DNA from 3 places in the Arthrobacter sp. Cr_A7 genome. Region 2 is predicted to be linked to each of the others. Evidence: predicted binding sites of a transcription regulator. Region 2 holds the regulator's gene; each other region holds the start of a gene.
The links. Region 2 encodes HrcA, which represses chaperone genes, less so after heat shock. Its sites were predicted from a motif close to TTNGCACTCGNNNNNNNCGAGTGCNAA; they were not measured.

Region 1 (10,920 bases), on a different contig from region 2:
CATCCACTTGGTGATCGAGTTGATGACGTACTGGCTGTCGCACAGGATGCGCAAGTCCTCCTGCGGGAGGTGGGCGGTGGCCCGGAACAGGTCCAGGACAGCCATCAGTTCGCCCTGGTTGTTGGTCCCGTGGGGCCACCCGCCGGCGCGCCAGCAATCATCATTCACGTACCAGGCCCAGCCGGCCGGGCCCGGGTTTCCCAAGGCCGAACCGTCAGCCGCTGCAGTAATCGTCACCGGTCCATCCTGCCAGACCTGGACCACAATGCGGGCGTTTGCTGCCAGATCGCCCGCAGCCCCAAGGGAGGCGCCCGGGCTTGTCCTGCCCTCGCCTATGCCCAACAATCGGGAAAGCGGTTACCGAAAGTTCTTGACGGAAGGGATGGATCAGGGAACAATCGCTCTTATTGAAATGAGAAAACGCTTTCTCGGGCGGCGGTACGGATGCCGACCTGCCGGGAGGCGGTACCAGGAAGGCACATCAATGACGATTCGGACTGTAAGCCGGCGCAAGTTCCAGCTCGGCGCAGCGGCCCTGGCCCTCTCCATCCTCGCTACCGGCTGTGGCGCGTCCGGCGGAACCGGCGGGTCAGGCGGCAATGAGCAGGTCACCCTGCGGTTCGCCTGGTGGGGCAACGAGTACCTCAACGCGCAGACCGAAAAGGTCATCGCAGCCTTCGAGGCGGAGCACCCCAACATCAACATCGAATCCGAGCCCGGCGAATGGGGCAGCTACTGGGACAAGCTGGCCACGAAAACCGCCGCCAACGATGCTCCCGACGTGATCCAGATGGACCAGAAGTACATCGCCGAGTACGGCGGCCGGGGGGCGCTGCTGGATCTGTCCAAGCAGGACGGCATCGACACCTCCAAGCTGGACAAGGAGGCCTTGGCTTCAGGGCAGTACGACGCCGCGCAGTACGGTCTCAGCACGGGTCAGAACGCCTACGTCATTATGGCCAATACCAAGGTCTTCGAGGCAGCGAACGTACCTATCCCGGATGACACCAGCTGGACCTGGGACGACTTCATGGAAACGGCGTCGAAGATCAGCGCTGCCGGTGACGGAAAGAACTACGGCGCCGCCTACGGCAGCAACGAAGCCGACTTGATCATCTGGCTGCGGCAGCACGGCGAGGACCTGTACTCCAGCGACGGCAAGCTGAACTTTAATACCGCGACGGCGGCGTCCTTCTGGGAGCGCCTGAAGGAGCAGCGGGACGCGAAGGCCAGCCCGCCGGCAACGGTGGCCACGGAGGACTCGGGGGCCGGCCTGGAGGAAAGCCTGTTCGGAACCAACCGGGTGGGCATGGCCTGGTGGTGGACCAACCAGCTCGGCTCGCTGGAAGCCACCACCGGCAGCAGCATCAAGATGCTCCGCGCACCAAGTGTCGACGGCTCGGCCGCGAAGAACGGCATGTACTACAAGCCCACCATGTTCTGGTCCGCCTCGTCGCGCTCAAAGCACCCCGAGGAGGCTGCGACGTTCATCAACTACCTCACCAACAGCCCGGAGGCCGGAGGCATCCTGATGACGGACCGCGGCGTGCCCACCAACCCGGAGATCGTTGACAGCATTACTCCTGCGCTGAAGCCTGCGGACACCACCGTCGTGTCCTTCCTCAAGGACATTTCACCTGACATCCAGGAAGCACCGCCGGTTCCGCCGGTAGGGGCCGGCAGCGTGCAAAACGTGATCAAGCGCTACACGGATGAAGTGCTGTACGACCGCCTCACCCCGCAGGCTGCGGCGGAGGCCTTCAAGAAGGAAGTCGAGGGGATGCTGTCCAGCGCCAGGAAGTAGCAAAGGCACTGCCCGGCCGGACCACCACGCAGTGCCGGACCACCACCCGGCCCGGCAACCGCTGACCGCACAACGACAAATGCGGCCCCCTCGCAGAGGGGGCCGCATTTGTCGTATCAGCGGGACAGGTCCCGGCAGGAAGGCTAGAAGCCGCCCATGCCGCCCATGTCGTCGCCGCCGCCAACGGGAGCGGCGTTCTTCTCGGGCTTGTCGGCCACAACTGCCTCGGTGGTGAGGAACAGGCCGGCAATGGAGGCCGCGTTCTGCAGGGCAGAGCGGGTTACCTTGACGGGATCGTTGACGCCGGCAGCCAGCAGGTCGACGTATTCGCCGGTGGCTGCGTTCAGGCCGTGGCCTGCGGGCAGGCCGCGAACCTTGTCAACAACAACGCCCGGCTCGAGGCCGGCGTTGAAGGCGATCTGCTTCAGCGGAGCGTCGATGGCAACACGGACGATGTTGGCGCCGGTTGCTTCGTCGCCGGACAGCTGCAGGTTGGCGAATGCCTTGGCGCCGGCCTGGATGAGGGCCACGCCGCCACCCGCGACGATGCCTTCTTCAACAGCAGCCTTTGCGTTGCGCACTGCGTCCTCGATGCGGTGCTTGCGCTCCTTGAGCTCAACCTCCGTGGCGGCACCGGCCTTGATGACTGCAACGCCGCCGGCCAGCTTGGCCAGGCGCTCCTGCAGCTTCTCGCGGTCGTAGTCGGAGTCGGAGTTCTCGATCTCGGCGCGGATCTGGGAAACGCGGCCGGCGATCTGGTCGGCGTCGCCTGCACCCTCGACGATGGTGGTCTCGTCCTTGGTGACAACAACCTTGCGTGCCTTGCCCAGGAGTTCGAGGCCGGCGTTCTCCAGCTTCAGGCCGACTTCCTCGGAAATGACCTGGCCGCCGGTGAGGACGGCGATGTCGGCGAGCTGTGCCTTGCGGCGGTCACCGAAGCCGGGGGCCTTGACGGCCACGGACTTGAAGGTGCCGCGGATCTTGTTGACGATCAGGGTGGCCAGGGCCTCGCCCTCGATGTCCTCGGCGATGATCAGCAGCGGCTTGTTGGACTGCATGACCTTTTCCAGGACAGCAACCAGTTCCTTGACGTTGGAGATCTTGGAGTTGACGATCAGGATGTACGGGTCCTCGAGGACCGTTTCCTGGCGCTCTGCGTCCGTGACGAAGTAGGCGGAGATGTAGCCCTTGTCGAAGCGCATGCCTTCGGTGAGTTCCAGCTCCAGGCCGAAGGTGTTGGATTCCTCGACCGTGATCACGCCTTCCTTGCCAACCTTGTCCAGGGCTTCGGCAATGAGGGCACCGATTTCGTCGTCACCGGCGGAGATCGAGGCCGTAGCGGCGATCTCTTCCTTGGTTTCGATTTCCTTGGCGGAGTTCAGCAGCTCGGCGGTGACGGCCTCAACGGCCTTCTCGATGCCGCGCTTGAGGGACAGCGGGTCGGCGCCGGCAGCAACGTTGCGCAGGCCTTCCTTGACCAGGGCCTGTGCCAGCACGGTAGCCGTGGTGGTGCCGTCGCCTGCGACGTCATCCGTCTTCTTGGCAACTTCCTTGACCAGCTCGGCGCCGATCTTCTCGTAGGGATCGTCCAGCTCGATCTCCTTGGCGATGGAAACACCATCGTTGGTGATCGTGGGGGCGCCCCACTTCTTTTCGAGGACGACGTTGCGTCCACGCGGGCCGAGGGTGACCTTAACGGCGTCGGCGAGGGTGTTCAGGCCCCGCTCAAGGCCGCGGCGTGCCTCTTCATCAAATGCAATGATCTTGGCCATAACGGCAGTAGTCCTTTCGGGACAGTCGTTAAGATTGAACCTTCGCTGCAGTGCCCGCGACGGACGATCCTTTGCCGGCGGCCTCTGTACGCCTCCGGGTGGGGATCTCACTCCAGTTAGGTGTTTCTTCGCTCCTTGACCGCTGCCGTGCGCCGCCCGGCGGAACCAGGCCTTGCTTTAGCAGTCGGTACGTCAGAGTGCTAACTCAATAATTAGCACTCCCCACGTGAGAGTGCAAGCGAAAGAGGCCCCCAACCGGCAGTCCGCCCTGGTATTCGCCGAGGGCGATCAGCTCGCGGCGCGGCCCGCTGTCTCCCGGCCGCTGGGCGCGGGAATGTTGTCGGCCCCGTATGTAAACACCATGAAGTTGGCCGTGGTGATGTCTCCGTTGTCGTCAAACGCGACCGGGCCGGATTCGCCGTCGTAATTTATGACGCCAGCCGATGCCAGTCCGGCCAGGCATTCCTTGTAGGAGGCGCAGGCAGCAGCCGCGGGGGTATGCGCCCCAGCCACTCCCCCGGACACGCTGATCAGGTTCGCCGTGACGGAGCGGCCTGCATCATCCTCCGCCATGGCGGCAGCCAGGGCAGCAAGGGTAACGGCGTCGTATGTCTCGGCCGCGAACGATACGTCCTTCAGTTTTCCGTCGACGGCCAGCAGCCGCTCCTGGAATCCCGCGGAGGGAAGCTGCCCCGGAACCACCGCGCGGGCGCCGTCGAGTGCCCTGGCGCCCAGCGTGGACCCGTACCGGGCGAAGGCGCCGTCGCTGATGATGATGCGGTCCCCGGCTACTCCGGCATTGTTCAGTTCTGCCAACGCGCCCTGCGCACCCTCGCGTGCAATCAGGATCACCGCATCGGATGCGGCTTTCGCTGCCTCACCGGCGGCTCCGCCGGCCTCCCCCGGCGTGAACCCCTCCGTCGCCGCAACCTTGAGTCCGGACTGCCCGGCGGCGTCGGAAACAGCCGTCGAAACGTCCTTGCCGTAGGAGCCCTCCTGGTACAGCACGGTGACAGTGGCGGCGCCGGCATCCTTGGCGAGTTTGACCAGGACGGGAGCCTGGGCCACATCCGCGGCCGCTGTCCGGAAGTAGTAGCCGCCGGAGTCGGTGCCGGTGAGGCCCGCCGCAGTGTTGGCCGGTGAGATCAGCGGCGTGCGTGCCCTGGACAGGACGTCGATGGTTGCTTCGGCGTTGCTGGAATCGGTGGGCCCGATCACCACGTCGGCCTTTCCGGCTACCAGGGCGTGCGCCTGGGCTGCCGCGTCCTGGTCCGTGGCGACGGGGAGGAGCTCCACGGGCCGGCCCTTGTGGCCGCCTGCGTCGTTGATGTCCTTGACTGCGAGCCTGGCCGCTGCCAGCTGGGGTGCGTTGAGGAAGCTGCTGTCACCGGTGTTGTCCAGGACCAGGCCCACGCGCAGGATGCCGTCCCCGGACGCCTCCGCTGCTTCGACGCGCGCGTTGCCGGTCACGCCGGAACACGCCGTCGCGGCCAGGAGGGCGCACAGGGAGAGGGCAAGCGCCGGACGGATCCGGGCGGCGGGGCGGAACAGCGGCTTCACTCGGCTGGCCGGACGCTTTCGGCCTGGGGGCCTTTCTCGCCTTCGCCGACTTCGAGCTCCACCCGCTGGCCCTCGTCGAGTGCGCGGTAGCCCTCACCCTGGATGGCGGACCAGTGGACAAAAATGTCGTCCCCGGACCCGTCGACGGTAATGAAGCCGTAGCCCTTCTCCGCGTTGAACCACTTGACGGTTCCCAATGCCATGATGACCAACTCTTTCCGTTGAGACCGGGGAACCCGCGCCGCTGTCTGCTGCCTGGCCCCGGAACGAAGCCTGAATTTCACTCTAGCCAATGCCGGGCCGGCGCCGCAGTCAGCGTAGGGCAGGGGCGGCAAACGTTACTGATGCGTGACCGGTGCCACAGAAAATGCCCTAGCGGTAGCCCGGACCCAGCACCACAACCAGCGGCACCTGGAACTCGGTGCTGCTTACCAGGGTGGGCACTCCCAGCAGTTCCGCCAGCGCCTGGGCGTTCGCCAGCTGGCCGGCACCGGAGTAGAAGATGGTGGAGCCCTGCTGCGGCGCACCGGCCCAGTTGCCCACCTGTCCCAGCGTCCAGCCGTCCGCCTGGACCGTACCGCCCACGCGGCTTGCCAGCCCCGCCGTCCCGGCCGCGTTGTAGACGGCTACCGGCTGGGTCCTGTCCAGGAAAACCGGTGCATCAGCCGAGGGAGTGGGCTCAGCTTCGGCCTCGGCACTGGGCGAGGGCTCGTTCGAGGCGGACGGTACAGCTTCAGCGGAGGGTGTTGCGTTGGCGGAGGGCTCTGCCGGGCTTTCCTGGGCGGCGGGTTCCGTTGCGCCGGTGTCCGCCAGCGGGCTGGCCGCCAGGCTTGACGCCTGGCTTGACGCCTGGCTGCCCGTACCGCCGAAGCCCATCTTGGGAAGGATCAGGAAGGACACCACGCCAATGGCCAGGGCCACGAGACCCACCGCCAGGATGAGCCACAGCCGCACCCGGGCCGGGGCGGAAGCCGTGCGGTGGACACCTTGGCGCGACGAGTTCTCGGGGACCTTGTCGAATTCATCGCGGGCGTATTTGGTCATGATGGAAGGACATCCTTGGTGATTGCTGCTGAAGGGCGTGGGGCGTCCTAGGCGTCGGACCCCAGGCGCCGTGCGGTGCGTGCACGGTGGCGAGACGTACGTAGTCTACGCAATCTCTTGACCAGCATGGGATCGTGCGCCAGGGCATCCTCGCTGTCGATCAGCACGTTGAGCAGCTGGTAATAGTGCGTCGCGGAGAGGTCGAAGAGCTCCCGGATGGCCTGTTCCTTGGCTCCGGCGTACTTCCACCACTGCCGCTCGAGGGCAAGCATCTGCTGCTCGCGCTCACCCAGCGGCGAGTCCCGAAGGGTGAAATCGGCCAGGAGCTGGTTCCGCGGCTCCTGCTCCGGCACATGTCCGGGCATGTGTTCCCGGGCCGGTTCCGCCACGGCACACTCCTCCGCTGGTAGGGGCAAATGTCTTACCCCCATGCTACGGACGAATAACAGCGTTGTCATTTGCGCCCGGGTCCAGGCAAGGAAGCAACGCGACAACCATCCCGGCGGCGTTCCCCTGCAAGAATGGAACGATGTTTGAATCAGACGCCTTGTTCGAACTGGAGCGTGAACCCGCCGACGCCATCGATTTTGCCGGGCTTGCACACCGCCCGCTGGCAGACCTCGTGGCGCCCGACTGGGCTAATGCGCTGGCCGGCGTGGAAGGCGACCTTCGGCAGGTCCTGTCCTTCCTGGCCACAGAAGTCGCGGCGGGGCACCAGGTCCTGCCGTCGCCGTCGAACGTCCTGCGCGCCTTCCGCCAGCCCTTGGCCGGCGTGAAAGTCCTGGTGGTGGGGCAGGATCCCTACCCGACGCCGGGTCACGCCGTGGGCCTTTCCTTTTCCGTGGACAAGCGCACCCGGCCCATCCCCCGCAGCCTTGCCAACATCTACCGGGAGCTGGAGGATGACCTCGGCATTCCGGCGCGGGTCCACGGCGACCTGTCCGCGTGGGCGGAGCAGGGGGTGCTGCTGCTGAACCGGGTGATGACGGTGCGTGCCGGGTCGGCAGGTTCCCACCGCGGCAAAGGCTGGGAGAAAATTACGACGGCGGCCGTCGCCGCTGTTGCCGGCCGCCGCTCTCCGGACGGGTCGCCCGTGCCCCTGGTTGCGCTGCTGTGGGGGAAGGAAGCCGAGTCGGTCCGCCCGCTCCTGGGCCGCACACCCATTGTGTCCAGCGCCCATCCGAGCCCGCTGTCCGCTTCCCGCGGCTTCTTCGGCTCCCGCCCCTTCAGCCGGGTGAACCAACTGTTGCGGGAGCAGGGCGCCCTGGACGTAACCTGGGAACTGCCGCCGGCCCGTTAGCTTAGGCTTGCCTTATGAGCATTGTTCCCGCAGCAACCAGCGCCAGCAAGAAGACCCGTCCGCAGATCAACCTCGAAGTAGTGCGCAGGGAAGAGCTTTCTCCGCACATGGTCCGGATCGTCGCAGGCGGGGAAGGCTTTGGGGACTTCGTCAACAACGGCTTCGTGGACCGGTACGTCAAGATCGTTTTTCCGCAGCCCGGAGTGGAATACCCCGCGCCCCTGGACCTGTGGACCATCCGGGAGACCATGCCGCGCGAACAGTGGCCCTATACCCGCACCTACACCCTCCGCTGGGTTGATCCGGCGGCCCGCGAACTGGCCATCGATTTTGTGGTCCACGGCGATGAAGGGCTGGCAGGCCCCTGGGCGGCCAAGGCCCAGCCAGGCGACGCGCTGACCTTCACCGGCCCGGGCGGCGCCTACAACCCCAACCCGGACGCCGACTGGTACCTGTTTGCCGGCGACGAGGCGGCACTGCCGGCCATCGCGGCGTCCTTGGAAGCCCTGCCGCCGGAGGCCACCGGCCTGGCGTTCCTGGAGGTGGATTCCGACGCCGACATCCAGCTGATTGCCGCGCCGGCCGGGGTGCAGATCACCTGGCTGGCCCGCAACGGCGTCCCGGCAGGTTCCAGTGACCTGCTGGTCAAGGCGGTAGCGGACGCCGAATGGCCCGGCGGAACGGTGGACGTTTTCGCCCACGGTGAGCGCGGCTACATGAAGGCACTGCGGGACGTGTTCTTCACGCAGCGGGGCCTGGAGCGCCGGCAGGTGTCGCTGTCCGGCTACTGGGCGCAGGGCCGGGTGGAGGACGCCTTCCAGGCCGAAAAGAAACTGCCGGTCGGGCAGATCTGACGCGTCCGCCGTGGGACCGGCCACGGCGGGAGGACAGCGCCGCGGGGTACGCCTAGCGGCGGCGGGCGCGGCGCCGCTCGTTGCTGGCCAGGCTCCTGGTCAGCGGCCGGGCGAGCGTGTCGCCGAGGACGATGCCTGCCGCCGTGCCCAGGACGATCGCACCGGCGCTCAGCATGTTCCCGGCACCAACCAGGATTTCCGACTCTTCAACCGTGAGCACGTACATGGACCGGAAGATGGTGAGGCCCGGCAGCAGGATCAGCGCGGCGGGCACCGCAACCACCAGCTGGGGCGCGCCCATCCGAAGCGCCACGACGCGCGCCAGCAGCCCGATGACCACGGCGGCGAGAGCGGGCGAGAACCGGTCGCCGATGCCCAGCAGGCCGCCGCCGAGCAGGACGAGATAGCCTGCGACGCCCACAGCCGCAGTGGGCAGCAGGAGCTGCCAGCTGGTCTGTTCCGTGATACCGATGGCCATCACGGCCACTGCCACGAAGATGATCAGCACCCACAGGTCGTAGGCGGGCGGGAAGGTCTGGGTGACATCGATCCGCTCCATGCCGGTCAGTTCGCCCACCACAAAGGCCACGGCGATGCCCGCCACGATGGCGCCGAACGTCAGCAGCGTCGAAAGGAACCGCCCGGCCGCCGTGACCGGGAAGCCGTTGATGGCGTCCTGGACGGAGGAAACGAGGCGGCCCGTGGGCAGGAGCAGCAGGATGCCGCCCACCACCACGATGGCCGGCGAGGTGGTCAGCCCGAACTGCCAGAGGAGCAGTGCCAGCTGGGTCACCACGAAGGAGCAGCTGGCCGTGATAAAGAAGTCCGGCACCCGCCACCGCCCCAGCTGCCGGGCCAGCAGGCTCACGCCGATGTTGGCCGCAAACGCAATGGCCGACGACACCGGCCCGCCTCCAAGGACGCCCACGAACACGGCAGCGAAAATGCCGAAGGCCACCGTGACCATCCAGCGGGGAAACGGTTTGGGGCTGGTAATGGCCTCGTTAAGCCGCCGGATGGCCTCATCGCGGCCCACTCCCCCGGCCACGATGTCGGTCACCAGCTGGTGCACTTTGGCCAGTCCGGCATAGTTGTTGGTCCAGGAGCGGACGACCCGCAGCAGCGCAATCGGCGTCTGGTCCTTGGGCGCATAGTTGATGCCCACGGACTGGTTGGTGATGTCCACCTCGATGTTCTTCAGTCCCAGCGCGGCGGTGACGGCAATGATGCTGGTCTCCACCTCCAGGGCACCGGCCCCGTACCGGAACATGGTTTCGGCGAGGTGCAGGGCGAAGTCAAGGGTCTTGCGGGCGGACGTGTCCACACCGCCTACCTGGATGGTGGGGTTGGCGTAGGGGCTGCCGGCGAGCCGGTCCACGATGCTCAGCGGCGCCGTCGGAGGGTTCTCGCTCTGGACCAGCCGGCGCAGCATCCTCTTGGCGGCGGCGTTCTGCCTCAGCTGGGCGGGAGTCAGCGGCTCCGTCTTGGGCAGGCCGTCAGTGTGCGGCCTGCCTTTGGGGTACCCGGCCCCGGGGTGTTCGGGCAGGTCTGTCATGGTTCCCTCCTCCCAATGCAGGTGAACTGTTCGGTTGTGTGATCAGTGGGCTGGTGCAGGCAGCCGGTCAGGCGGAGCGCCTTCCGGGCAGCTTGCCCAGCAATGTCCGGGCCGCTGCGGCGGCCGCGCGGGCCAGCCGGTTGGCGTGGAACACGGCGGGCCGGACGGGCAGCACGAAGTCGCCCACCAGTTGGACCACCTCGCCGCCGAAGCCCTTCTTGAAGGCGTAGCCGCCGTGGCCTTCCTGGTCCTGCCCGGAGATCCCGAATGTCCCGTAGAAGTTGTAGCGCGGGTACCCCTTTTCGAGGGCGTGCAGCATCATGCCCCAGTACAGCGAGGTGGCGCCGTTGAAGTAGATGTAGTCCTGGACGGTGCCGCCGATGACGCACACCACCTCGTCGCCGTAGCAGACGAAGTGGATGGCTGCCACGGTGGCCACTCCCACCGAGTCGGGGAAGCGTTCGATGTCCTTTAGGCTGCGTTCGTAGCTGTCCACGAGGTCCTGGACCACCTTGAGCCGGTTGGCCTTCTTCTTGCTTCCCGTCTCCTCCACCTCGCGGCGGAGGTCCGCGGCCGTGGCTGACTCGGCGGCCAGGCGGTCAGTGATGGACTTGCGGTAGGCCGGGATGTCGATTTTGGCCATCATGAGCTTGGTGAACTCGGGTGATGTGGTGCGCAGCAGGTGCTCGTAGTACGCGCGTTCGCGGTACACGAAACCCTTTTCGTCGCCGGCGTGGCTGAGGGCACCGTAGAAATCATCAAGGGTGTCCAGGGTGGCCTGTTCCAGGAACACGCCATTCTTCTCTGCCTTGCGGATGGCTTTACGGGTGCGGTAGCTGGTGCCCATGATGAGCTCCTCCGCGTCCTGGATGCCTTCGAGGCTCTTGATAAACATCCAGTTCACGTTGACGAAGTTCATGTCCAGGCCCTGGTGCTGGAACCCGAGCCCTTCGAGCCGGGCCACCAGGGGCCGGTTATCCTCCACCTCGGGATGTTCCGCGCCGTCCTCGTCACGGGCAATGTATTTGAGG
Region 2 (9,549 bases):
ACCCGGGAGCGGCTGGAGCGCGAATACAACCTGGACCTCATCTCCACTGCCCCGAACGTGGAATACGAGGTGACGCTGGAGGACAAGAAGGTGGTCCACGTGACCAACCCCAGCGAATACCCCTCCGGCAAAATTTCCGAGGTCCGCGAGCCCATGGTTTCCGCAACCATCCTGGCCCCCAATGAGTTTGTCGGCGCCATCATGGAGCTGTGCCAGAGCCGCCGCGGCGTGATGGGCGGCATGGACTACCTGTCCGAGGACCGGGTGGAAATCCGGTACCGCCTGCCGCTCGCCGAGATCGTGTTCGACTTCTTTGACATCCTCAAGTCCAAGACCCGCGGTTACGGGTCCCTGGACTGGAAGGCCGACGGCGACCAGGTGGCCGACCTGGTGAAGGTGGACATCATGCTCCAGGGTGAGCAGGTGGATGCGTTCTCCGCCATCACCCACCGCGACAAGGCCTACTCCTACGGGGTCATGATGACCACCAAGCTGCGCGAACTCATTCCCCGCCAGCAGTTCGAGGTGCCCATCCAGGCAGCCATCGGCTCCCGGATCATTGCCCGCGAAAGCATCCGCGCCATCCGCAAGGACGTCCTGGCCAAGTGCTACGGTGGTGACATCTCCCGTAAGCGCAAACTGCTGGAGAAGCAAAAGGAAGGCAAGAAGCGCATGAAAATGGTGGGCCGCGTTGAGGTACCGCAGGAGGCCTTCATCGCCGCACTCACCACCGACGAATCCAAGGACAAGGCCAAGAAGTAGTGATGATGGTGGCCGGACACACTCGGGGCCGCAACGATGCCTAGCGTTCTTCCACTCGGCGACCCGGCGCCGTCGGACGGTCTGCTGCCTTCCCAGTCAGCGGAAGGTGCGGCGGACCGGGCGTTCGGGTTGTATGTGCACATTCCGTTCTGCGCCGTCCGTTGTGGTTACTGCGATTTCAACACCTATACCGCCACCGAACTGGGCGGCGGTGCTTCGCAGGATGCCTACGCCAACACGGCGGCGTCCGAGGTGGCGCTGGCGGCCAAGGTGCTGGCCGGGTCCGGGATCCCCGACCGGAAGCTCAGCACCGTCTTCTTCGGCGGCGGCACCCCCACGCTGCTTCCCGCGGACGACCTTGCCCTGATTCTTCGGACGGCCATCGACCAGTGGGGGATCGAGGACGGCGCCGAAGTCACCACGGAGGCCAACCCCGACTCCGTCACGCCCGAATCCCTCGCCATATTGAAGGAGGCCGGGTTCACCCGGATCTCGTTCGGCATGCAGTCAGCGGTTCCGCATGTGCTCAAGGTCCTGGACCGGACGCACACGCCCAGCCGGGTGCCGGAGGTTGTGCAGTGGGCGCGCGAGGCGGGTCTTGCCGTCAGCCTGGACCTGATCTATGGAACGCCGGGGGAGTCCCTGGCCGACTGGCGCCACACCCTGGAAACGGCATTGTCGTACGGTCCGGACCACATCAGCGCCTACGCGCTGATCATCGAGGACGGCACCAAGCTGGCTGCCCAGATCCGCCGTGGGGAGGTACCCGGAATCGACGACGACGACCATGCGGACAAGTACGAGCTCGCCGATGAGCTGATCACCAAAGCCGGGCTGGGCTGGTACGAAGTCAGCAACTGGGCCCGTACCCCGGACCATGCCTGCCGCCACAACCTCGCCTACTGGCGCGGGGACGACTGGTGGGGGATCGGCCCCGGCGCGCACTCCCACATGGGCGGTGTCCGCTGGTGGAACGTCAAGCACCCCACTGCCTACGCCGGCCGCCTGGCGCAGGGCCTGTCCCCGGCCGCAGGCAGGGAGACCCTGGACCTGGAAACCCGGAACATCGAGCGCGTCATGCTGGAAGCCCGCCTTCAGGCCGGGCTTGAGGTGGCTGCCCTGAGCGCCGTGGGTCGCCATGAGATTGCCGGGCTGATTGCCGACGGCCTGGTGGACCCGGCCGCGGCGTTCCGGGGGAAACTGGTCCTCACCCTCAAGGGACGCCTGCTGGCTGACGCCGTGGTCCGCCGCATCCTGCCCGAGTAACCCGCTAAACCAACACGGGGTCAGGTTCTGCCCAAAAACGCGTGGTTATTGGGCAGGGAGTGACCCTCCCCACCCGCACCCTGACCTCGCAAGCTCGGCCAGGGAACCCCGCGGGTGTGGCCCCCTGTTGCTGGAACGCTACTTGATCCAGCGAAGGTTGTACGGGTAGCGGTGCGGCTGGCCGCGGTTGACGTGGATGCCGGCGGCCACGGAGAAGCAGGTCAGGGCGATCCAGATGAGGGTCGCGATCACGGCAAAAATGTTGCCGACCACGGGGATGAACACCAGGATATTGGCCACCACGGCCGCGATGGTGGGCGGGAGGCTGAAGTTGAGGGCTTCCTTGGACTCCTGGGCGGTGAACGGTCCACGGTCCCTGAAAATGAGGAAGATCAGCAGGGCAGGAACGCAGCCGAGGATCCCGCCAAAGTGCGCCAGCGTGGCCCACTGCCGGTCCTCGCCCGCCGTCAGGGGCAGCGCATTCGCCGGGACGCCGTGGTATTCCGAGCGGCCCGCGCCGCCCTGGCTGTCCCTGTGATCACGTGCGTTTTCTGACACAGTCTGTTCCTTCGAGAGTGCAAATGGTGCGAATGCCGGTGGTTGGGTGCGGGCCTGCCCCTTTTTCACAGGCACCGCAGTACCAAGAATACTGGCTATCCGGGTGTTGGCTGCCCAATCAGGGAACAGTGAGGAAGTCGATCACTTCCTCGACCCGCCCCAGCAGGGATGCTTCCAGGTCTGCATAGCTGCGGACGGCCCCCAACAGCTTCTGCCATCCCAGCCCGATGTCTTCCTTCGTGGCGTGGGGCCAGCCGAAAGAGGCCAGGATTCCGGTCTTCCAGTCCTGCCCGCGCGGCACAACGGGCCACTTCTCGATGCCGAGGACAGCGGGCCGGATGGCCTGCCATACGTCCACGTAGGGATGGCCCACGATGAGCACGTTCCCGGCCGCGCCGGGAGACGCCATGACGGCATCGGCAATGCGCGACTCCTTGGAGTCCGGCACCAGGTGGTCCACGAGCACGCCCAGGCGCCGTCCCGGTCCGGGCCGGAAGTTGGCCACCGCGCCGGCCAGGTCGTCAATGCCGTGCAGGGGTTCGACGACGATGCCCTCCACCCGGAGGTCGTCTCCCCACACCTTTTCCACCAGTTCGGCGTCGTGCTTTCCCTCCACCCAGATGCGGCTGGCCTTCGCTACCTGTGCGCGCTGGCCGGCAACCCGCACCGAGCCGGAGGCAGTCCTTCCGGCGGCGGGGCCGGCCGTCGCGGGACGGGGTGCCGGGGGCATCAGGCGGATTGCCCGGCCTTCGAGGAGGAAACCGAAACCCAGCCGGAAGGTCCGTGACTTCCCGCGGCGGTCCTCGAGGACCACCACGTGCATTCCGCCGGACTTTTCCACCCGGGTGACGGCGCCGACCCAACCGGACTGGACGTCCTCCAGCACCATGCCGCGCTCAACGGGCACTTCGGGCAATTGGGTCCGGACGGGCGCGGACATGTCCCGGGGGCCCCAGTTCTGGTAATCCATGGATCGACTCCGCCTAGCGCTAGATCAGTGCCACCGGAATTTCGCCCGGAGCGGTACCAATGCTAACAACGGCCCGAGGCATAATAGACTGTTAGCACTTAGGCATGTCGAGTGCTAACCCTGGTGGTGGCACGGTGCGGGCGGCACGGCCGCCCTGACCCTGGATGGAGGTGGAGTGTGAGCGAGCCACGCAAGCTGGAAGTACTGCGGGCCATCGTGGAGGACTACGTCCACTCCCGCGAGCCGGTGGGATCCAAGGCCCTCGTCGAGAGGCATCATCTCGGCGTCTCCAGTGCGACAATCCGCAACGATATGGCGGCGCTGGAGGACGAGGGCCTGATCACCGCCCCGCACACCAGCGCGGGCCGGATTCCCACGGACAAGGGCTACCGTCTGTTCGTCGACCAGATTTCGGCCGTCAAACCCCTGTCGCAGGCCGAGCGCCGGGCCATCCAGTCGCTGCTGGAGGGCTCAGACGACCTTGACGACGTCCTGGACCGGACGGTCCGCCTGCTGTCGCAGCTGACCAACCAGGTGGCGGTTGTCCAGTATCCGCACCTGAGCCGTGCCCTGATCCGGCACATCGAATTCGTCCTGCTTGCTCCCCGCAAGGTGCTGGTGGTGCTCATCGCGAACAGCGGCAAGGTGGAACAGCGGGTCATCGACGTCGGGCAGGACCTGGGGGACGACGCCCTGGCCGCCTTGCGGACCCGGTTCCTGGGTTCCCTTTCAGGAACGCCGCTGGGCCAGTTGGCCCAGTCACTTCCGGCCGTGGTGTCGGCGGTCAGTCCCAGCCAGAGGCCGGCCGCGCAGGCGCTGGCCCACGGGCTGGAGGTGCTGGCGCACAGCAGCCGTGAGGACCGGATGGTGATGGCGGGAACGGCGAACCTTGCACGGTCCAACGTCGATTTCCCGCTCAGCATCGGCCCCGTCCTGGAAGCCCTTGAGGAGCAGGTGGTCATGCTGCGGCTCTTGAGCGAGATGGCGCAGGACCACCGCGGCGTGGCCGTCAGCATCGGCCGCGAGAACCCCTACGACGGCCTTTCCGAGGCGTCCGTCGTGGCCACGGGATACGGCCCGGACAGCACGGCCAAGATTGGCGTGCTGGGGCCGACGCGCATGGACTATCCCACCACCATGGCCGCCGTCAGGGCTGTTGCCCGTTACCTTTCCCGGATCCTGGGACCCTGACCGGCGGTCCCGGCGCTCAGGCAGCCGGAACCACGGGCAGGGCACCCCGCATGCAGGCAGTACAACAAGGAAGAGATACGAACTTTGAGCAGCCACTATGACGTCCTTGGAGTCTCACCGGAGGCCACCGGCGAAGAAATCAAGAAGGCCTACCGCAAGCTGGCCCGGACCCTGCACCCGGACGTTAACCCGGGTGAGGACGCCGCAGACCGCTTCAAGGCAGTAACCCACGCGTACGAGGTCCTTTCCGACCCCCAAAAGCGGCGCGTCTATGACACCACCGGCAACGAGAACGGTACGGACAACGGATTCGGCGGCGGCAGCTACGCCGGCCAGGGCTTCGCGTTCCAGGACATCTTTGACACGTTCTTTGGCGCCGGCGGCTCCACCGGGCCTGCCTCCCGTGTCCGCCGAGGACAGGACGCCCTCATCAGTGTCCGGATCGACCTCCGCGATGCGGTGTTCGGCGTCAACAAGAAACTCGAAGTGGACACCGCGGTCACCTGCCCCACCTGCGAGGGATCATGCTGCCGGCCCGGCACCCACCCCGAACGGTGTGACATCTGCGGAGGCAGCGGCCAGGTCCAGCGGGCCGTTCGCTCCATCCTGGGCCAGGTCATGACGGCTGCGCCCTGCGGCAGCTGCGAAGGCTTCGGCACCGTCATCAAGGACCCCTGCAACGAATGCAGCGGCCAGGGACGGATCCGGAGCCGCCGGTCCCTGACCATCAAGGTTCCCGCCGGCGTGGCCACCGGCACCCGGATCCAGCTCTCCGGCCAGGGCGAGGCCGGGCCCGCCGGCGGACCCTCCGGTGACCTTTACGTGGAAATCCGCGTCAACAATGACGCCACCTACGTCCGCGACGGAGACGACCTCCACGCCACGCTGAACATCCCCATGACGGCCGCAGCGCTGGGTACAGAGGTAAGCCTTGAGACCTTCGACGGGACCCAGGAAATCGACGTCAAGCCCGGAACGCAGTCCGGTGAGATCATCACCCTCCGCGGCCTCGGCGTTACCCACCTGCGCGGCTACGGCCGCGGCGACCTAAAGGTGCACCTGCAGGTTGAGACCCCCGCAAAGCTGGATGCCGCCCAGGAGGACCTGCTGCGGCAGCTCGCCAAGATGCGCGGCGAGCAGATCACCGAGGGCAAACTCGCTGCCAGCGGCGGCATGTTCGCCAAACTCCGGGACCGCCTCGGTAACCTGTAGCGGTGAGCAACCCCGTCTTCTTCACTCCCGCCGGGTCCCTGGACGGCGTCGCGCCCGCAACACGCTTCATCCTGGAAGGACCCGAAGCCAGGCACGCTGTTGCGGTTAAACGGCTGTCACCCGGTGAAGCTGTGGACATCGTGGACGGTGCCGGCACACGGATGAGCGGACGCGTCACCGCGGCTTCTTCCTCGGCTCTGGAGGTCGAGTGCACGTCGGTGGCTGTCGAAGACCGCCCCGATGTCCGGCTGGTCCTGGTCCAGGCGCTTGCGAAGGGCGACCGGGACGAGCTGGCCATCGAAACGGCGACAGAGCTCGGAATCGACGCCGTCATTCCGTGGCAGTCCGAGCGTTCCATCGTGCGCTGGAAAGGTGACCGGGCCGCCAAGGCCCATGCCAAATGGCAGTCCGTTGTGACTGCGGCGGCCAAGCAGGCACGCCGGGCCTGGGTTCCCGAGGTCCGGCCCGCCGTCGACACAGCCGCCCTGTCCGCGGCCGTCGAAGCCGCCGGCCTGGCTGTCATCCTTCATGAGGACGCCGTGCGGCCACTGCGAAACGTCCTCGAAGCATGGGATGGAGCGGGGGGAGCGGCGCCCCGGGAAGTGCTCCTGATCGTGGGACCGGAAGGCGGCATCAGCCCCCGGGAAGTCACGAAACTCTGCGACAAGGGTGCCGTGACAGCACTCCTGGGCCACCACGTCCTGCGCTCATCAACGGCCGGGCCTGCCGCCGTCGTCCTTGCCAGCGACATCCTGGGCCGCTGGAAGGCTACCGCACCTTAAAGGCCCGTGTGTCCTCGTACTGGTCCGGCTGGTCGCCAGTGCCCGCCTGGGAGACCCGCAGCTCGTAGTCACCTGGCGGCAGGTTAAGCGCCAGGGTGAACACCCCGGCCTGTCCCTGTTCAGCAGACGCGGTGGTCTCGCCCGTGAGGAACGGCTCCTTGGCGCCGTTGTCCCTGGACTGGAGGATCTGCCAGCGGAGCTTGCCGCCTGCCGTTGTGTTGCGCCCGGTGATCTTGACGCTGCCGCCGCCCACTTCCACGTTTTCCTGGGGGTCAATAATCCAGACGGGTGCAACAAGGCCTGCGGTGCGCGTCATCAGGGCGCCCAGCTGGATGTGGTCAAAGGCCACGTAGTCCGTATGTCCGTCCACCAGGATGCGCACCCGGATCTGCTGGCCCGAGTCGATCAGTCCTGAGCTGGCAGCCGCGGCCGTCGCCGTATACACCAGCTGCTGGATGGCCCGGGCAGCCATGTCGGCGTCGAGATTGCTGTTGAAAGCATCCTCGGACACATCAACAGTGATGACGTCCTTGCCCGAAATCGACGTGGCGAGCTGGCTCGGGTTCTGCCACGGGGTAAAAAAATCAGGGTCGAGGGGTTTGTCGGACATCATGGCCCGCAGTGCCCGGGTCACCGGATTTTCCTGGTCCGGTACATCCCGGAATTCCCGGTAAAGGAAAACCCCGCTGTCGCTGCGGCCGATCCAGTACACCGGCGCCTTGTTGGAGGACTGGGTGGTTTCCAGCGGCGCGCTGGTGGACGGAGGCTGTGCGGTGCCCGAGGCGGCCGGACCTGTGAGCGGCGTGGCGGTGGGTGACGGTCCCGCTTCGGCAATGCAGCCCGTCAAGGCAGGGACGGCAACAAGGACACCGGCAAGCACAAGTGCGCGCGCGCGGCCCAGGGCACGGGCGGCGCCCTTGGGCGCAGCGGTTTCCGGCACTTTTGTTGCCTGTCCTTTCCTTGCATGGAGGGCCGATCCCCGGGCGGCCTGGTGTTCCAGCTGCAGCTGGATTTCCAGCATGGCACAACGCGCGGGGCCCAAGAGCCGCGGAGCGGCACTGGCGGCCAACTGCAACGGGAACGATATGAGGCCGATATGAAGTTGATACCTTATGACGCAACCACCGCCGCGGCGGGCCCTTTTGTGCCCTGCAGGGCAGCCTCCCTATATCCGGCCGTGGGACGCTCTGGCGTAAGATGGAAGGATCGCTGGACGGGGAGAACGGGCAACGGCCTCCGCGCAACAGCCCAACAACTGAACCGACCTCGAGGGGACCACAGGCCTGCGGGCCAGCACCATGACTGAATCAGCTAACGGAAAGCGCCGGCTCACCACCGGAGAGGGCACGCCCGGGGAGTTCCCCCATTCCCTTCCCGGCATCCGGACCGAGGTAGTCCTTTTTGACAACTCCGATCAGATGGTCCAGTCACTCGGCAGCCATGATGAGGCGTTGCGGTACATCGAGGAACAGTTCCCGGACGTTAATTTCCACGTCCGCGGCAACGAACTCTCCATCAGCGGTCCCACCAGTGACGTACCGCGGATCATGCGGCTCCTCCATGAAGTCCGCGGCCTCGTTGCCCGCGGCACGGTGATCAGTCCCACGGTGCTCCAGCAGCTGGTGGCCCTCTTGCGCACCCAGTCCCTGCAGAACCCCGTGGACGTGCTGACCCATGACATCCTCTCCAGCCGCGGCCGCACCATCCGCCCGAAAACCCTGAACCAGAAGAACTACGTTGACGCCATTGACGACAACACCGTGATCTTTGGTATCGGACCGGCCGGAACCGGCAAGACGTACCTTGCCATGGCCAAAGCGGTCCAGGCGCTGCAGCAAAAAGAGGTCAGCCGGATCATCCTGACCCGTCCGGCGGTTGAAGCCGGGGAACGCCTGGGTTTCCTCCCCGGAACCCTGAGCGACAAAATCGATCCGTACCTCCGTCCGCTCTATGACGCACTGCACGACATGATGGATCCCGAATCCATTCCGCGGCTCATGGCAGCCGGCACCATCGAGGTGGCACCCCTTGCCTACATGCGCGGCCGCACGCTCAACGACGCCTTCATCATTCTCGACGAGGCGCAGAACACCACGCCCGAGCAGATGAAGATGTTCCTGACGCGGCTCGGCTTCGGCTCGAAGATGGTGGTCACCGGTGACGTAACCCAGGTCGACCTGCCCTTCGGCACCCGGTCCGGACTGCGGATCGTGGAGGAAATCCTGACCGGCATCGAAGGCGTGAACTTTTCGGTCCTGGACGCGGCCGACGTCGTCCGGCACCGCCTGGTGGGCGACATCGTCAATGCCTACAGCATCTGGGACGATGCCCAGCGCCGCCGCGTCAAACATTCAGCAACCAAAGAAAAACGGGGGGAACACGCTTGAGCATCGAGGTGAACAACGAGTCCGGCGTCCAGGTTGACGAAGCGGAACTCGTTGCGCTGTCCCGGTACATCTTCGAACAGCTCTATATCCATCCCCAGGCAGAACTGTCGATCCTCCTCGTGGACGAGCCCGCGATGGAGAAGCTGCACATCGAACTGATGGATGAGCCGGGATCCACCGATGTCCTGTCCGTACCCATGGACGAGCTCACACCCGGGACGCCGGACCGGCCCACTCCGCAGGGAATGCTTGGCGACATTGCCATCTGCCCCCAGGTGGCCGTGGTCCAGGCCCGGAACGCGGGCCATCAGCTCCAGGATGAAATGCTGCTGCTGACAACACACGGCATTCTGCACCTGTTGGGCTACGACCATGCAGAACCCGAGGAGAAGGCCGAGATGTTCGGGCTCCAGCGGGAGCT
Region 3 (10,920 bases), on a different contig from region 2:
TGATGCTGGTTCAGGAGCAACGGGCACTGTGGGCCGGCTATGCCACCACCCAGAGGCATCCTGCCGTTCCCTCGGGGCTCGCCGAAATGAACGCGATGTACCGGGAACTGGACCGCCAGCTCACCCAGCTGGGAGAGGCCCTGAAGCACACGGAAGCGGGCGGCGCACTGTCCCGCGTCCGCTATGAAGAGCTCATGGAGCGCCTCGAGCGCCTGGTGGCGGACAGCGACACGCTCAAGACCCTGCCGGAACGCACGCTCCTGGTGGAGAACATGCGCGAGCACGGGCTGGGGGAGCTCCTGGCCGACCTCGCGGAACGGGAAGTTCCCGCGGGCTCCGTGGCAGCGGAGCTGGAGCTGGCCTGGTGGCAGTCTGCCCTCGAAGCGATGATCAGCGGCGATGACTACCTGGCGATGTCCGACGGCGATGCCCTCCGGCAACTGGAAGCCGAGTACCGGCTGGCCGACAACGCGCACATTGCCAGCGGCGCCGCACGTCTTCGCTGGGACCTCGCAGAGCGGTGGCGGGCAGCCATCGCGGACCAGCCCCGCCAGGCCGACCTCCTGCGCAGCCTGCTCAAGGACGGCCGGGTGTCCCTGCCGGCACTGACGGCACAGGCGCCTGACCTGATCGGGACCCTGGTTCCCGTCTGGTCCGTGAGTCCCTACCTGATGACCGGACTGCTTCCGGCCGAACAGCATTTTGACGCGGTGGTCATCCTCGACGCAGAAGCCACCTCGCTGCAGGCCGTCCTGCCGTCCATCGCCCGCGCCCGCCAGGTGATCGCCTTCGGCGACTCCCGGATTGCCAGCCCGCGCACCTTCACCGTCGGGGTGGAACGGCTGGCCCCGGGGGAGTCGGCGCACCACCGCGTTGAGAGCGCATTTACTGCCCTGTCGGCCGTGCTGCCGGTGTGGCGGCTGAACTTCGTCTACCGTGCGGTGGACGAGGACCTGGTCCTGCAGCTGAGCAAGAACTTTTACGACGGCGGCCTGCGCCGGTTGCCGGAGGGCCAGTCCGCCACAGGGCTGGACCGGTCCCTGCTGGTGGAATACCTGCCGGACGGAACAGGGCTGCCCAGTGCAGACCACGAAGGCGTCGAGTCCGTGGTGGCAGAAGTCAACCGGGTGGTGGAGCTGGTCTTTGAGCACGCACGGCTGCGGCCGCGTACCTCCCTCGCCGTGGTGACTGCCAGCCTGCGGCACGCCGCCCGGATCAGCGAGTCCATTCGCCTCCAGCTGCCCAACCATCCGGGCCTCGCCGGATTCTTCGGCGCCGGTCCCGAATCCTTCCGGGTCGTCGACCTGGAACGCGCGCAGGGCCTGGTGCGCGACCACGTCATTTTCTCGCCGGGCTTCGGCCGGACCCCGCACGGGCGTGCCCTGCACAGCTTCGGGCCGCTCTCGGCCGAGGGAGGCCGCGAAAAGTTTGCCCTGGCCATGACCCGCGCCCGGCGCTCCATGCATGTCCTGACGTGCTTCCGCCCCGAAGACCTGGACCACACCCGGCTGACGCACGGAGCCGTGGACCTATACGCACTCCTGGACCGGGAGATCTCGGGAAACACCGATCTCGGCACTCCCGCGTCGCGCGCCGCCGCCAGCGAGCAGGCGCTTGGCGCCGACCCGCTGGTTGCGGACCTGGGGGACCGCCTGCGTGCACGCGGTGCACGGGTCTGGCACCAGTACGACGGCGCCATTGATGTGGTGGCAGCCGCTGATCCACTCAACACCATGGGCCAGGACGACGCCGACCTCCCGTGGCCTGTGGCCATTGAGTCCGACGGCACCGAACAGTACCGCACCATGAGTGTCCGGGAGCGGAGCCGGCTGCGGCCGCAGCTGCTGGAGCGCCTGGGCTGGCGGTACATGCCGCTGTGGACCATTGAGGTGTTCACCGATCCGTCAGCCTGCGCTGACCGGATCGCAGGGTACCTGGGCCTGGAAAAGATGGCGCTTCCGGCGCGGCCGGCGTCTGTCGGTTTCCTTGACGACGACGTTGATCAGGCGCTCAATGATATTGACGCCGCTCAGCCCGCCCCGGTTTCCTACGTAAGGCATTCCACCCGCCCGGCTTCAGGACGCCGGGCCGGCGACATGGCCGACGCCCAGGTTGGGCAGCCTGCCGGCGGGCACGCCGGGGTTGAGCCCGTAGAGGGTGAGCCGGTGCAGGGTGAAACGGACAGCAGCAAGGAGGCGGGCCACATGGCCAGCGAAGAGAAGAACAACAGCGCTGCCGACGGCAGGTCGGCCTCGGCTGACACCGCGGCCGCTCCGGCTCCCGGGCCCGTGCAGGGTGGTACCGAGGGAATCCTGCCCAGGACGGCGTCGGAAGACGATCCCCGCGCCTGGGGCGACCGCGAGGACGACCACGACGCCTGGCTGAAGGAACAGAAACCGCCGCACTGGGGCTGACGCCGAGCGGTAGCTCGGGAGTAGTTTTCTGCGGCCGGTCAGGGAGGTCCCACCAGGACGAAAAACAGTTTGCCCTGGGTTGACGCCCCGGCGAGCCGGGCTGCCTGTGCTGCATCGGCGGCCACCACAATCAGCCCGTCGGTCTCCTGGGTTCCGAGCCATTGCCCGCCCTGGCCGCCCTTTGTGGACGTCCACAGCACCGGCACACCGGATGCAAGGACCTCCGACGGTTCCTGCTGGTCGAAGCCGTTGGCTGCTGTCAGTACCACGTTGACCAGCTGGCCCGGGGACACCAGCTGGATGGACGAGGGGTCGGCCATCCTCAAGGGAACGGCAGCTGAACCCGGCGCGCTGCCCGTCAGCAGGCCGGGACCCACCAGCTGGGCGTCCGTCAGCAACTGGCCCTTGCGCAGCGGTGCTGCCAGTTGTTTCCCGGCCGCCTCGGCCTGGTCGCGGAGGAACCCGTCCGCCAGCATGCCCGGAGGCACCTGTACTTGGGCAAGGTCTGCCGCCGCCATGGCCGACCCGGCCGGAAGGTCCCGGGCGGCAGCCAGTGCGCTCACGGTGTAAACCGGTGCCGGAGTCAGCTGATGGACCGTGAGTGCTGCCGCCGCGCACAGAAGCAGTGCGACGGCAAGGCGCCGGTTGCGGCTCAGCCATCCCGCGAATTTCGCAGCCGGGCGGCTGGTCCTGGAACGGCGGGCAGGACGGGGCCTCCGGTTGCGGTGGAGGAACCCGGGGGTGTCCCGGCGGGCGCGAAGCGGGTGTGCAGGCATAACCCCACGCTAAGGGCGTTGCAAAAGCAAACGACAGCGGCCCCGCTCCTATGTGGACAACATCCGAAGGGGACGTCCAGTCACAAGGCGCGGGGCCGCCGTCGAAATGGCGGACGCTGAATCAGCTGGCGGCAGCCGCCGGAACGGAGGCCGCTGGGGCAGCTGCGGGAGCCGGTGCGGTGGACGCAGGCGCCGCGGGAGCTGCAGACACGGTGCTGCCCTTGGAGTCGCGGGAGTCGGTGCGGTAGAAGCCCGAGCCCTTGAACACGACGCCCACGCTGTTGAACTTCTTGCGCAGGGTGCCCTCACACTCGGGGCAGGACGTCAATGAGCTGTCCGAGAAAGACTGGACAATATCGAAGGCATGGCCGCAATCCTTGCAGGCGTAAGCATATGTTGGCACTGGTGCTCCTCCTCTTGGGCAAACGAGAGGTCCCGTGCTGCCACCTGGTAATCCATTAGCAGTCGCAGGGCCTGAGTGCTAATTCTATCATCCTCCGGCGCCCCCGCCACCTGGGCTCAAACTCCGCTGGCGAGCGACCTGAGCCCGGACGGTGCCAGGACGGCGGGTACGGGACGGTCGAACTCTTCAGCGGGAATGTGCCCGGCCGGAAGCAGTTCATCGTCGTAGATAACAGCGGCCAGCGGAATTTCCTTCCCGGCGGTCGCAAGATGACCAAGAAATTTGTCATAGTAGCCGCCGCCCTGGCCCACCCTGTTGCCCTCAAGATCCACTGCGGTTGCTGGGATGAACAGGGCAGTCGCTTCGCCCGCCACATCGGGCCCATGCCGGGGCCCGGCAGGTTCCAGGATGGGCGCATACTTGCTGCGCTCGAACCCGGCCTGCGGGCTCCAGAAAACCCAGCTGAGTTCCCTGCCGGGTTCGCAGACGGGAAGCAGGACCTGGTGGCCGTTGCCGTGGAGGGCGGTGATCAGGGGAAGGGTGGGCGGTTCCACACCGATGCCCAGGTACACGCAGAACGTGGCCGGCTTCCCGCCGGAGAGGGATTCCGCCCACGCCGCACCGTGGACGGCGAGGGCAGCCCCGGCGGCCTCCAGATCGGCGGGAGTCAGCGTTGCCCTGCGCCGCCGGTGCGCTGTGCGGATGCCGTCCTTGGCGGCAGCGTCGAAGGCGTGCCTCGTGTTCGTCTTTTCAGGCATGGTGCATGTCCTCCGTTGCCCGCCGTTTGGCGGTTTCCGTGGCGCCCCCAGGCAGGTGGCGGCCGGTCCTTAGATTACTGAATGCTTGACGCTGACGTTAGATTAGTCCGGTGAGTACCAGTAACCCGAGAGTTCGCAAAGCCGTCATCCCCGCTGCCGGGCTGGGTACCAGGTTCCTTCCTGCCACCAAGGCCATGCCCAAGGAAATGCTTCCCGTGGTGGACAAGCCTGCCATCCAATACGTGGTTGAGGAAGCCGTCCACGTGGGTCTCAACGATGTCCTGATGATCACGGGACGGAACAAGCGGGCGCTGGAGGACCACTTTGACCGCGTCCCGGCGCTGGAGTCCACGCTGGCGGACAAGGGTGACACCGAGAAGCTCGCGTCCATCCAGGCGGCCAGCAACCTCGGTGACATCCACTATGTGCGCCAGGGGGACCCCAACGGCCTGGGCCACGCGGTGCTTCGCGCCAAGCAGCATGTTGGCGACGAGGCATTCGCCGTCCTTTTGGGCGACGACCTCATCGATGCCCGGGACGAACTGCTCAGCACCATGATCGACGTGCAGGCCAAAACCGGGGGCTCCGTCGTCGCGCTTATCGAAGTGGAACCCTCACAGATCAGCGCCTACGGTTGCGCTGATATCCAGGAGATCGACGGCGAAGGGTACGTGCGCATCAACCGGCTGGTGGAGAAGCCCACCGCCGACGAAGCACCGTCCAACCTGGCCGTGATTGGCCGCTATGTGCTGCACCAGGCCGTCTTCGGTGTCCTTGAGCGCACCGGTCCGGGGCGTGGCGGCGAGATCCAGCTGACCGACGCCCTGCAGGAACTGGCCACCGGTGACGGCGAAGGCCACGGCGTCTACGGCGTGGTGTTCCGCGGGCGCCGCTACGATACAGGCGACAAGCTGAGCTACCTGAAAGCGTGCGTCCAGCTCGCCATCGACAGCGACGATCTGGGTCCCGGCCTGCGGGAGTGGCTGCCGGGCTTCACCAGCGGCCTTTCCAAGTAGCGCCATGCGCCTTGGCCCTGTCTGGCCCGTAACCCTGGAATGCGGCGACCTGGTCCTGCGCCCCATCAGGTACCGGGACAAAAAAGAGTGGACTGAAGTCCGTTCCCGCAACACCGAGTGGCTGGCACCGTGGGAAGCGTCCAATCCTGACCCGCGCGGAGGCCTGCCGGACTACCGGCAGATGGTGCGCTCCCTGAATGCGCAGGCGGCCCAGGCCACTGCGCTGCCGTTCGTCATTACCGAGCGCGTGCCCGGCAGCAGGAATCCGGTCATCATCGGCCAGCTGACCGTCTCGTCCATCGTGTGGGGATCAGCCATGATGGCAACGCTGGGGTACTGGGTGGACCAGGCGAAAGCCGGGCGGGGCATCGCCCCAACTGCGGTGGCGCTCGTCACCGACCATTGTTTCCAGACGCTGGGGCTGCACCGGATGGAAATCAATATCCGGCCGGAAAACGGGCCCAGCCTGCGGGTGGTGGAGAAACTGGGTTTCCGGGACGAGGGGTACCGTCCCCGCTACCTGCACATCAACGGCGACTGGGCTGACCACCGGTCCTTCGCACTGACGTCCGAGGAAGTCCCGGACGGCCTGCTGGGCCCCTGGCTGGCGTCCCGCCCGTCATAAATCCACTCATTTGCGAGCCGGGCCGCGACACACCGAAGCTAATGCCACGCCATACCATGTGATGCTCATACGGTTTTGAGTGTGGACTTCCCCCTTAGCAGCTCAGTGATCCTTGTGGTTGCCGTCGTGCTCTGGATTGTGTGGGTTGCCCCGTACGTCCTCCGGAACCGCCGGCACCAGTTCCAGCCCGCCGGTGACTTTCCGGCAGACGCACCAGCCGATGAAAGACCTGAACCACCAGCCGGTTTGGTACTGAAAATCGCCGCCCAGCAGGAGAAAGCAATGGAAACCAGGAAGAGCGCCGGACCGGCTTCCAGTGCCGGCGGCCCCGCACCTGCGGGCCGTTTCCGGATCCGCTACGGCCGTACGGCCCTGGCTCTCGTCGGGTTTCTGTCCCTGCTGACGGCGTTTGTCTCCGGGGTGCTGTTGCCCTTCGGGCTCGGCTCGCCCGTCCTCCCGCTGACCTGCGCAGCGCTGACCGCGGCATCCGTCGCCATTCTGCGCTGGCTGGCTATCCGGGACCGCAAGGCGAAAGTCGATGCGGCCTTTCGCTCGGCAATGAGTGCACCGGCTCGGCGCCCTGATGCCACCGAGCACATCCCGCCCAAGCCTGAAGCTGCTCCTGCCCGCCCGGAAAGCCCCCTTTTTGATGCCGAGGCGCACCAGCCCAAGGCCCAGCAGCTGACAGCACAGGAACTTCGCGCGGCGGCACTGGCTGTAGCCGTGGCTGCGGGTGATGCCAGTGCGGCAGCAGCGGCGTCGAAAACTCCTTCACGCACTCCATGGGAGCCCGTTGAGGTTCCCAAGCCCGTGTACGTGGAAGCTGCCAAGGCCGAGCGCCCGGAGCCCGGACCGCTTGAGCTGCCGGCGGCCCCGAAAGCCGTGGGCAAGCCCTCCCTGAAGCAGGGTGCGGCAGCCGCTCCGCCTGCTGCCCCGGCGGCAGCAGAGGACCAGCAGCTCACCAAGGCGCAGAGCGCCCTCAGCAACCTCGACGACGTCCTGCAGCGCCGCCGCGCCTAGGAAGCACGTGCCGCGGGCCCCAATGCAATGCCCGACGCCGGTAATCACCTTGGATGCGTATCCGTTGGCGCGCCGGTTGGCATTGAGCGGGGAAAATTTGTAGCCTAGGGTCACCGGTTCCGCACACGCACCGCGAGGGCGGCCAGTTCCGGGGCTATAGCTCAGTTGGTAGAGCGCTTCGTTCGCATCGAAGAGGTCAGGAGTTCGAATCTCCTTAGCTCCACACAATGCACGGTCTCCACACAAAAGCACGGTCCAGGCCACGGGCGCGCCGCATCCGTGAAGGAACATGACGATCAACTTCTCCGCTGCCAGGTCCATAGCCGTTCTTACCAGCCTTCTGCTTGCAGGCACTCTCGCCGGCTGTGATGCTGCGGCCCAGGCATCGCCGTCGTCATCCAACCCTGAAGAAGCCGCTGCCGCGCTTGCCCGGCTGGAAACCATTCCGGTCAAGGGCCGGGCACCGAAGACCGGCTACAGCCGGGACGAGTTCGGGCCCGCATGGGCGGATGTGGACCGCAACGGCTGCGATACCCGCAACGACATCCTCGCCCGCGACCTTGAGGGTGAGACGTTCAAGCCCGGCACGCGGAACTGTGTGGTGGCCACCGGCACGCTGGCCGACAAGTACACCGGCACCACCATCAGTTTTGTCCGCGGCCAGGACACCAGCACCGCGGTCCAGATCGACCACATCGTTGCCCTCTCCGATGCCTGGCAGAAGGGTGCCCGGCAACTCAGCGACGAAGAGCGGCGCCAACTGGCCAATGACCCCTTGAACCTGATGGCCGCGGACGGGCCCACCAACAGTGCCAAGGGTGACAAGGACGCCGCGACGTGGCTCCCGCCGAACAAGGCGTTTCGCTGCGAGTATGTTGCCCGGCAGACCTCCGTGAAGGCGAAGTACCGGCTGTGGGTGACCCCGGCGGAGCGCGACGCCATTGCCGGAATCCTGGCCGGCTGCGTTTAGGTGCCGGCTACAGCCAGCCCTTCTTCTTGAAGATGGCGTACATGGCCAAGGCCGTCGCCGCCATGAGGCCGATGGCCATCGGATAGCCCAGGTCCCAGTGCAGCTCGGGCATGTGGTCGAAGTTCATGCCGTAGATGCCGGCCACGAACGACGGCGCAAACAGGATTGCAGCCCAGGAGGAAATCTTCTTCACCTGCTCGTTCTGCACCGCGCTCGCCTCGTTCTGCCGGTTCGCTGTCAGGGTTCCGTCCAGGGTCAGGGCGTTCTGCAGGAGGTCCCGGAAGGAGTCTGCCCGGGAAATCACCCGTTCCACGTGGTCCTCCACGTCCCGGAGGCTGTGCTGGAGCTCGGTCTCAACACCGTACTTGGCGAACCCCCGCTTCAGCTGGTGCATCATGTCCGGCAGCGGGTGGATGGCACGCTGGAACTGGATTACTTCACGGGCCAGTTCGTAGATCCGCCGCGACACGGTGGTGTCGCCGCTGAAGAGCTGGTCCTCGATCTCGTCGATGTCGTTTTCAAGCCCGGCCACCACGGGAGCGTAGTCGTCCACCACCCTGTCCAGGAGGGCATACAGCACTGCCTCCGGGCCGTGCCGCAGAAGATCCGGACGTGCCTCCAAACGTTTCCGGACACGGGCCACGCCGGCCATTTCCGCATGCCGCACCGTGACCACGAAGTTTTTTCCGGTGAAGATGTGGAGTTCCCCAAATTCCACCGTCTCGCTTGCATCCAGGTACCGGGCGGGCCGCAGGACGGTAAACAGGTTGTCTTCGTAGCGCTCCATCTTGGGGCGCTGGTGTGCGGAGATGGCGTCCTCCACCGCAAGGGAGTGCAGCCCGAACTCAGCGGCCACTGCCGCCATCTCCTCGGCGGTAGGGCGGTACAGCCCGATCCAGGCCATACCGCCGTGGTGCGCCAGGGTCTCGAACGTCTGCTCCAGGTTTTCGGGTTCGGCATGGCGCACGCCGTCCACGTAAACAGCGTTGTCGATGATGGTCATGGGCGGGTGCCTCCGGTCTGCATAGGCCGCATGCTCAGGACATGGCTCCGATAATGGCCCCTGAGACTGTCATGGCTACCAGGTCATGGCCGGAGTCGATCAGCGTCACGGCGGCCGGGCGCCCGGCGAAACCATTGTGGATGGCGTGGCCGCCCGCCCTGAAAACAAGCCCCACAACCAGGGCGAACCAGGCGCCGGCCAGGGCGTTGTCCAGCCCAAGCTTGCTGATCAGGACGGCAAGGAGGATGGCAGTCAGCGCCGCTGCCACCATCATGGGGAGCCAGATCCCGGCCCCGCCGCTGATGTTTTTCAGGTCGTCCTCGGTCTTGCCGATGGCGGCCATCCACCGGTTGCCCAGCACCGCCGGCATGTACCAGACGAAGCCGATGGCCATCGTTGCCGCGAAGGCAAGCAGCACCGCAAGCCAGTTGATCTGTGAAACGTAAGAGAGCCAATCCATTCTCGAAATCCTAGCCGTCCGGCCGCCGCCGGCCGGGATGCGGAGCGTCGTCGGGGATGGAGTGGTCAGCTGCCCGCAGCCTTGGCGAGGCCGCTGATCAAGGGCTCGGTCCGGTAGGGGATGTGCGTGTGCAGGGCCAGGACAGTCTCAGTCCGGATGACGCCCTTGATCCGCAGGACCTGCCGCAGGGACGCCTGCAGGTTGTGTGTATCCGTGGCCACCACCCGGCACCAGACGTCGCCGCGGCCCGATATCTCGTGGACCTCCAGGACCTGGGGGATCAGCCGCAGCGCCGCCACCACGCCGTCCAGCTCGCGGTGGGAAACTTCGATGGTAACGAAGGCCACCACGTCATAGCCCACTGCCTCCAGGTCAACTTCCCGCCCGCCCGGGCGCAGCACTCCGGCCCGGATGAGCCGCCGGACCCGGGACTGGGCGGTGTTGCGGGCAACACCCACCGAGTCGCTCAGCTCGCCCACCTGGATCCGGGGATCGCGGATCAGCGCCAGGAGGATCTTCAGGTCGGTAGGGTCCAGCTTGTCCAAATGGTCACTCTCCATCATCGGCGGGTGCAGGTTTTGACGATCCTGCTCAATTCTTCCATGTATTTCCGCTCAAACGAGCAGTAGTGCTCCATTCTGGAGCCATCACCTATTCACGCCGCGCCGGGCTCCCACAAGGACCACCCGCCGCGGCAAAACCGGAAGGCGGCCTCATGACGGTCTTCAGCGAACTCCGTATGCGCCCCGCTCCGTCCGCAGCAGCGGGATGGGATGCCTCCACTACGGCACGGCTGGTGATGGCGGGCGCCGTCATTTTTGTCCTTCTGGTGGGAGCCAACCTTGCCACCCCGCTTTACCCGCTCCTGCAGGCCGGGCTAGGGCTCTCCGCCCTGGACGTGACGGCTGCTTTTGCCAGTTACGTCCTTGCCCTCGTGGCCACGCTGATGCTGGCCGGGCACTGGTCGGACCACATCGGACGCCGTGCTGCACTCCTTCTCGCCGTGGTCACCGGTTTGGCGGGCGGCTGGGTCTTCGCCGGGGCGGGTTCGCTGGCAGGGCTGTGTGCCGGGCGCGCGCTGCAAGGGGTGGCTGTTGCGCTGGCCACGGGTGCGAGCGCGGCGGCCCTGCGTGAACTGCTGCCGTCCCGCCCGGAATGGGCGTCCCGCTTCACCCTGCTGGCCTCGGCGGGTGGGGTAGCTGCCGGCCCGGCCATCGGCGGGCTGCTGTCCCTGCTGCCCGCAGCCACCACTGCTCCCTACGCCGTGTACTCCGTGGTGCTGGCCGCGCTTCTGGTGCCGCTGTACCTGCTCCGGGCCCGTCCGGCCATCATGCTGCCCTCGCCGTCCAGGCCGCTGCAGGCACTGGCGCCGCGGCGCCCGTCCGTGTCGCAGGACGCACGGGCAGCATTTTGGCTGGCATCCGCCGTCGGCTTCCTCAGCTTTGCTGTTTTCGGGTTCTGCCTCTCACTGGCTC

Region 1: the regulator HrcA is predicted to act here: its motif matches at 3,754-3,780, upstream of groL (chaperonin GroEL).
Region 3: the regulator HrcA is predicted to act here: its motif matches at 3,649-3,675, upstream of P2Q66_RS01470 (FmdB family zinc ribbon protein).

Annotation. Positions count from the first base shown of each region.
Region 1 is NZ_JARHXQ010000361.1:11,296-22,215, reverse strand. Features, by position in the region: gene P2Q66_RS21255 (ribonuclease HI family protein) at 1-237, opposite strand, end outside; gene P2Q66_RS21250 (sugar ABC transporter substrate-binding protein) at 485-1,804, shown strand; gene groL (chaperonin GroEL) at 1,948-3,576, opposite strand; gene P2Q66_RS21240 (ABC transporter substrate-binding protein) at 3,865-5,136, opposite strand; gene P2Q66_RS21235 (cold-shock protein) at 5,133-5,339, opposite strand; gene P2Q66_RS21230 (LytR C-terminal domain-containing protein) at 5,509-6,180, opposite strand; gene P2Q66_RS21225 (DUF3263 domain-containing protein) at 6,228-6,569, opposite strand; gene P2Q66_RS21220 (uracil-DNA glycosylase) at 6,710-7,480, shown strand; gene P2Q66_RS21215 (siderophore-interacting protein) at 7,495-8,334, shown strand; gene P2Q66_RS21210 (threonine/serine exporter family protein) at 8,387-9,889, opposite strand; gene P2Q66_RS21205 (peptidoglycan bridge formation glycyltransferase FemA/FemB family protein) at 9,957-10,920, opposite strand, start outside.
Region 2 is NZ_JARHXQ010000008.1:2,303-11,851, forward strand. Features, by position in the region: gene lepA (translation elongation factor 4) at 1-762, shown strand, start outside; gene hemW (radical SAM family heme chaperone HemW) at 799-2,028, shown strand; gene P2Q66_RS00525 (DUF4870 domain-containing protein) at 2,167-2,586, opposite strand; gene P2Q66_RS00530 (DUF3097 domain-containing protein) at 2,705-3,556, opposite strand; gene hrcA (heat-inducible transcriptional repressor HrcA) at 3,734-4,747, shown strand; gene dnaJ (molecular chaperone DnaJ) at 4,832-5,959, shown strand; gene P2Q66_RS00545 (16S rRNA (uracil(1498)-N(3))-methyltransferase) at 5,962-6,741, shown strand; gene P2Q66_RS00550 (GerMN domain-containing protein) at 6,728-7,681, opposite strand; gene P2Q66_RS00555 (PhoH family protein) at 8,040-9,128, shown strand; gene ybeY (rRNA maturation RNase YbeY) at 9,125-9,549, shown strand, end outside.
Region 3 is NZ_JARHXQ010000029.1:9,447-20,366, reverse strand. Features, by position in the region: gene P2Q66_RS01480 (DUF4011 domain-containing protein) at 1-2,414, shown strand, start outside; gene P2Q66_RS01475 (RcpC/CpaB family pilus assembly protein) at 2,453-3,190, opposite strand; gene P2Q66_RS01470 (FmdB family zinc ribbon protein) at 3,312-3,593, opposite strand; gene P2Q66_RS01465 (5-formyltetrahydrofolate cyclo-ligase) at 3,710-4,351, opposite strand; gene galU (UTP--glucose-1-phosphate uridylyltransferase GalU) at 4,462-5,367, shown strand; gene P2Q66_RS01455 (GNAT family protein) at 5,372-5,992, shown strand; gene P2Q66_RS01450 (hypothetical protein) at 6,074-7,012, shown strand; tRNA gene P2Q66_RS01445 (tRNA-Ala) at 7,163-7,235, shown strand; gene P2Q66_RS01440 (HNH endonuclease family protein) at 7,302-7,982, shown strand; gene corA (magnesium/cobalt transporter CorA) at 7,990-8,985, opposite strand; gene P2Q66_RS01430 (DUF1761 domain-containing protein) at 9,020-9,445, opposite strand; gene P2Q66_RS01425 (Lrp/AsnC family transcriptional regulator) at 9,511-10,008, opposite strand; gene P2Q66_RS01420 (MFS transporter) at 10,161-10,920, shown strand, end outside.